Linked DNA regions of Verrucomicrobium spinosum DSM 4136 = JCM 18804. The protein of the gene in region 1 interacts with the protein of each later gene in a pairwise test. Links are inferred from orthologs where the notes say so. Each region holds a gene or a part of one and is shown in the gene's direction. Other genes may lie near its edges.

Region 1 (3,191 bases):
TTCCCGTCTAGGGGAGGGGTGCTTGCTTCATGCCCATGCCGTGATCAAGGACCGCTGCATCCTCGGTGACAGGGTCATTATTCACAGCGGGGCCATGATTGGTACGGACGGTTTCGGTTACGAGTTCAGCAATGGCCGTCACCTCAAGATCGACCAGGTGGGCATTGTGCAGCTGGATGACGACGTGGAAGTCGGATCCTGCACCACCATTGACCGTGCGCGCTTCGGTCGCACCTGGATCGGTGAGGGGAGCAAGATCGACAACCTGGTCCAGATCGCCCACAACGTGATTACGGGGAAGCATTGCCTTATTGTCTCCCAGGTCGGCATCTCCGGGAGCACCCGCCTGGGCGACTATGTCACCATGGCGGGACAGGTGGGAGTGGCCGGGCATCTGAAAATTGGCGACAAGATCACGGTGATGGCCAAGTCAGGGATCACCAAGGATCTCTCGGAGTCCGGCGTCTATACGGGATACCCCGCCAAGCCTCTCATGGAGGGGCGTCGTGCTCTCACCTACCCCGGCCGCGTGCCGGAGATCCTGGACCGCCTGAAAGCGATGGAAAAAAGAGTCCAGGAGCTTGAGGCCAGACTGGGGGCTGGCCAGGAGGCGTGATCTTGGAAGGTGGAAGTGAGTTTTCGGAAATAGCGAACTGTCTTTGACCTCACACAAAGGCACGACGGCACAAAGAAAGGGCAGCCAAGGAACGTCCGCAGTGCAGATGCTCGGTCGAAGCTCTTCCTTGAAGAGGATCGGGCTATGAGCCCTGCCTTGACGAGGCTCAAGCGAGTCAACCCTGGGTGCCTCCGCAGAGGAGGATCAGGTGGGAAAGCTGACAATATCCGCTCTCTCCATCGCTACCTCCATGTCTGCAAGTTTCGCCTGCCCAGCTGATTTCACTCAATTTCGACAGTCTCCGGTTATCCCCGGGTTCGCCGCGACATTCTGCCGCAGTGCGGCTTGTGAGGTGGCGCCGTTCTGTTCTCTCCTGTACCGCAGATCGGCTCCCGGCAGCCTTCCTCCGCTGTTTCCCCATCCTTTGTGCCATCCTGCTCGGCTGGGAGAAAACGGCCCTCCCTGCCTCTTGCCCTTACTTTTTACCGTTTCCTGCGCTAAACTCCCACTATGACTCGATCCAACCAACCTCCCCAGCTGCCGCAGTTCCCGCAGATGCCCCAGATAAAGGTCAGTCTTCGCACCCTTGGTCTTGGGGCGGTAGGGCTGTTCCTCGTGATCGGCGTGCTGACCAGCTTCTACACGGTGCCGGCGGAGTCCGTGGGCGTGGTGCAACGGTTCGGCCGCTACCTGGAAACGAGCGGTCCCGGCCTGCGCTTCCGCATACCCTTCGGCGTCGATCGCGTCACGGAGGTGCCGGTTCAGCGCCAGCTCAAGATGGAGTTTGGTTTTTCCACTGGCTACACCACGAATGAGTACCAGAGCTCCAGGGAGTCCGAGGCGGAGAAGAACATGGTCACGGGTGACCTGAACGCCGCAGAGGTGGAGTGGGTGGTGCAGTACGGTGTGACTGACGCGCGCGCCTACCTCTTCCATCTCCGTACGCCGGAGGCCACCCTTCGTGATGTGGCGGAGAGCGTGATGCGTGAGGTGGTGGGGGATCGCACGGTGGATGAGGTGCTCACCTTCGGACGTGAGGACATCCAGATGGAGGTGCGCAAGCAGCTGGTGACCGTGGTGGACCGCCTGGGCATGGGCCTGCGCGTGGAGCAGGTGCAACTGACCAACGTGCGCCCCCCGCGCCCGGTGCAGCGCTCGTTTGATGAAGTGAGCCGTGCCCAGCAGGAGCGGGAGCAGTTGATCAACCAGGCCAATGGGGAATACAACAAGGTGGTGCCCCGGGCTCGTGGCGAGGCCGAGCAGAAGGTCAGCGAGGCAGAGGGCTACGCCGTGAAACGCGTGAACGAAGCCGAGGGCGACGTCGCCCGCTTCAATGCCCTGCTGACCCAGTATGAAAAGGCTCCTGAGGTGACCCGTCAGCGCATCTACCTGGAAACCATGGCCGAAGTCATTCCCAAGTTGGGCGGCAAGATCATCCTGGATGACGCGGCCAAACAGTTCCTGCCCCTCATGCACCTCCAGCAGCCGCAACCCCAGGTGCCGGTGCCTTACCAGCAGCCCGCTCCCCAGCGTCAGGTCACCCAGCCGGTGCGTTGATCCTGAAACCTCCGGCAACTTTTCATCCGTTTTGTCCCCCATCTTTTTCTCATGAAAGCTTCCATTTACCTCCTGTCCCTGGCAGGTGCCGTGCTGCTGCTCTTTCTCTTCTCCGTCAGCGCCTACACCGTGGGTGAGACCGAGCAAATCATCATCACCCAGTTCGGCGAGCCCGTGGGTGGTGCCATCAACAACCGGCTTGAGAAGAATGAGGCCGGTCTTCACTTCAAGGCACCTTTCATTCAGCAGGTACACCGTTTCGAGAAGCGCATCCTCGAGTGGGACGGTCCTTCTGACTCCATGTCCACCCGTGAGAAGCTCACCGTCGTGGTGAATGCCTTCGCCCGATGGCGCATCGCCGATCCCCTCCGCTACTACCAGAGCCTTCGTGACGAGCGCAGCGCGCTTTCCCGCATCACCGACATCGTCGGCAGCGCCACCCGCGGTGTCGTGGCCAAGCACGACCTTGTAGAGGTGGTGCGCAGCGACAAGACGCGCAAGGTGGAGGTGGAGAAACTCTCGGTGCAGGGCATCGCTGTGGTGACGCAGCTCCCGGCCATCCAGTACGGTCGCTCTGTTCTGGAGAAGGAAGTCCTGGCTGCCGCCGCGGAGAGCGCCAAGGCCTGGGGCATCGAGATCCTGGAGGTGCAGTTCAAGCGCATCAACTACAACCCGGCCGTGAGCGACAAGATCTATGACCGCATGACCTCTGAGCGCATGCAGATTGCCGAACGTTTTCGCTCTGAAGGCGAGGGTGAGGCCGCCAAGATCATTGGTCGCAAGGAGAAGGACCTCCGCGAGATCGAATCCAGCGCCTACCGCAAGGTTCAGGAAATTCAGGGTGAGGCCGACGCCAAAGCCACCGAGATCTACGCCCAGGCTTACAACACCAGCACCTCCGCCGCCCAGCTCTACCAGTTCGTCAAGACCCTGGAGACCTACAAAACCACCCTCGGCCGCGACAGCACCCTCATCCTCACGACGGACAGCGACTTCTTCAAGTACCTGAAGTCCATGA
Region 2 (3,207 bases), 3.8 Mb from region 1 along the record:
CGCTTCAAAGTAGATGCGGCGCAGCTCCGAGTAAATGGCCTCCGGATAATCATACCGCATGAACCCCAGGCTGGAGTCGATCTCCTCCTCCATGACGGAGCCATCGATCTTGGAGAACCCGGCAAATACCTCCATGAGCACCGGCAGCATGGTGTTGCCCGCTGAATCCGGGCTACGGCCCGTGAAACGGGTCAGGAGGCGCTGCCACCAAGTTGAGCGCCCACCTGCCAACGGCGATAGAGCCGATCGGGCAGCCCCTTTTTTGGGGCGCGGAGGAGTCGGCTGGGATTCGGCGGGCGGCGTCATGGGTAACGAAGGCGCAAACTAGGCATGGCATACGGGCGCACACAAGGGCAAGTGCATGAGCTGGGCCGCTTTTTGGCCCTGAGCATGACTCAGGGCTTGAACATTCTTGACAACGCTGTCACTAAACCCTTGCTCAGCCGCCGGACCGTGCAATCGGGTGCGTCCGCTGCCTGAGCGTCAGCGTTCCGAAATTTAAGGGTTTCCACGACCTCCGTTCGGTGTATCCTTCCTAAAGCCCTCTTTTACTATTTCACTATGTTCGACGAAGAACAGAATCCCCAGCGCAACAACCGCAAGACGCCCGAGCCCCAGTTTAACTGGAAGGGGTTGGTGCTTCTCGGCGCTTCCGCGCTCATCATCGCATGGGCCTTCTTCCTCAACCAGGACAAGAGTCTGGGGGGAAGTGGCAAAAAGACGTTTGCCGAGTTCAAGCAACTCCTGGAAAACGACCAGATCATCTCCACCAAGGACAAAGAGCTCAAGCTGGTGACCAATCAGGGCACTGGCACTGAGTACCTCAGTGGTTATTACACCAAGGGAGTTTCCGCTGACGGCAAAAACCCTGCGGCCGAAGGCAGCTTCACCACGGAGGTGAACATTGCCTTCCAAAAGGACGAGCTGCACCGCATGATCGAAAAGGCCAACGACGCCCGCCTTGCTGCCGCTGAGAAAGCTGGTTTGGACAAGTCCAAGGTCGAGCTCATCGTCATCACGCCTGAGTATGCCTCCAACTACACGGGCACGATCTTCTTCACCCTGTTGCCGATCTTGGTGTTTGTGGGCCTGTTCCTCCTGATCCGTCAGCAGATGAAGATGGCGGGCCGTGGAGCGATGAGCTTTGGCAAGAGCCGGGCCCGTCTTCTCAACCAGGACCGTAACAAAATCACCTTCAAGGATGTGGCCGGCGTGGAAGAGGCCAAGGAAGAAGTCTGGGAACTGGTGGAATTCCTCAAGGATCCCAAGAAATTCCAGCGCCTGGGTGGCAAGATCCCCAAGGGCGTGCTCATGGTCGGCTCTCCTGGTACGGGTAAGACGCTCCTCGCCAAGGCCATCGCAGGTGAGGCTGACGTGCCATTCTTCAGCATTAGCGGTTCCGACTTCGTCGAGATGTTCGTGGGCGTGGGTGCCAGCCGTGTGCGTGACATGTTCGAGCAGGGCAAGAAAAATGCCCCGTGCCTTATCTTCATTGACGAAATCGATGCCGTGGGCCGCCATCGTGGTCATGGGCTCGGTGGGGGACATGACGAGCGCGAGCAGACGCTGAATGCCATGCTGGTGGAGATGGATGGTTTCGACACTCAGGAAGGTGTCATCATCATTGCCGCCACGAACCGTCCTGATGTGCTGGATCCCGCCCTGCTTCGTCCGGGCCGCTTTGACCGTCAGGTCACGGTGAGCCTTCCAGATGTGAAGGGTCGTGAGGAAATCCTCCGCGTTCATGCCAAGCGCGTGAAGCTGAGCGAGAACGCTGACCTCAGCAAGGTGGCCCGTGGCACCCCCGGCTTCTCCGGTGCGGAGCTTGCCAATATCATCAACGAGGCGGCCCTTCTGGCGGCTCGCAAAAATCTCAAGGCCATTGGTACTCCCGAGCTTGAGGAAGCCCGTGACAAGGTGCGATGGGGCCGTGAGCGCCGTAGCCTTGCTCTGAGCGAGAAGGAAAAGGAGAACACCGCCTACCATGAAGCGGGACACGCCATTCTGATCGAACTTCTGGAGCATACGGATCCCCTGCACAAGGTGACCATCATCCCTCGCGGCCCCTCCCTCGGGTCCACCATGTGGCTGCCTGAAGAGGACAAATTCACCCACCGCAAGAGTGAGCTCCTTGACGACCTCGTGGTCGCCATGGGTGGCCGAGTGGCTGAAGAAGTCCAGTTCAGCGATGTGACCAACGGAGCCATGGGGGACATCCGCCAGGCGACGAACATCGCCCGCAGCATGGTTTGCGCCTGGGGCATGAGCGAGAAGCTCGGCATGGTGGAATACGGAGAAGGGGACGGAGCCGTCTTCCTGGCCCGCGACCTCGGTCGTTCTCGCAACTACAGTGGTGCCACCGCTCAGAAGATTGACGAGGAGGTGAAACGTCTCATCGACGAAGCCTATTCCAAGGCCAAAGACATCCTGCTCGCCAACAAGGACAAGCTGGACGCCATTGCCCATGCCCTTCTGGAGTTTGAGACGCTCGACGGCAGCCACATCAAGGAGATCATGAAGACCGGTAAGATTCAGAATCCTCCCCAGTCACCCAAGCCTCCTACGCCTCCTCCCGTACCCAAGGCTACCCCTGAACGCACTGCCAGTTCTGCTGAGGACGAGCAGGAGGGCGGGTTGCCTGGCGGTGTTGTCGGTGTCCCGGCCTGATTCCTGATCTCCCGATTCTTTCAAAAGAAGCGCCTGCATGCTCTCCAGCGTGCAGGCGCTTTTTTGTGGTCCGGTCAAACCTCCCCCTGCGGGATTTCGTGTATTCGCTGACCTTGAAGGGGTTGCGGGGCAAAAATTCGCCTCGGGAAAAACCCCTTGCGCCACCCCGCGCATCCCAGTACTGTCATTTCTGTCAGTTCGTCAAAGCATGCCGCTTTGAGGCCCAGTCCTGGAAATGCTTCGCAAATGCGCTGCCCAAGCCCGCGAAAAGCACCTAACCGCCTCTCCTTCCAGTCATCCATGACTCCGGAAGCTCTTTGTGCTGCCTTGACCCGTCACCGTGCATCTTCGGCGATGCCAGCCGTCTCCGCCGGTGGCCAGAACTGCATGCGAAGCCCCAGTCGCGCCGCACTTTCTCCGTTCGCTTCGGATATAGCTGGATCTGCCGTTTCTGCGGATCCGTGCCGTGCCACGCCCTGGTCATGCTTCGCTCCGAAACCAGAGAAAACGAAATACCGTTCCGATGAGCGACTACAACAG

The links.
Region 2: the proteins of hflK (region 1) and ftsH interact in binary tests that used the Escherichia coli proteins (3 or more experiments, as listed by UniProt). The link is inferred for Verrucomicrobium spinosum DSM 4136 = JCM 18804 from one-to-one orthologs.

The regions. Positions count from the first base shown.
Region 1 is NZ_ABIZ01000001.1:1,823,732-1,826,922, forward strand. What follows is about bases 275-3,149. They hold hflK (FtsH protease activity modulator HflK), read left to right. Parts: upstream 275-1,126; coding sequence 1,127-2,173; downstream 2,174-3,149. Other genes in these bases: lpxD (UDP-3-O-(3-hydroxymyristoyl)glucosamine N-acyltransferase), read left to right, coding at 275-616; hflC (protease modulator HflC), read left to right, coding at 2,225-3,149. In the rest of the region: more of lpxD, read left to right, coding at 1-274; more of hflC, read left to right, coding at 3,150-3,191.
Region 2 is NZ_ABIZ01000001.1:5,581,474-5,584,680, reverse strand. What follows is about bases 224-3,114. They hold ftsH (ATP-dependent zinc metalloprotease FtsH), read left to right. Parts: upstream 224-561; coding sequence 562-2,667; downstream 2,668-3,114. Other genes in these bases: VSP_RS22795 (ABC transporter permease), read right to left, coding at 224-306. Also shown: more of VSP_RS22795, read right to left, coding at 1-223; VSP_RS43160 (RNA recognition motif domain-containing protein), read left to right, coding at 3,191-3,207. UniProt on the Escherichia coli protein: Acts as a processive, ATP-dependent zinc metallopeptidase for both cytoplasmic and membrane proteins. Plays a role in the quality control of integral membrane proteins.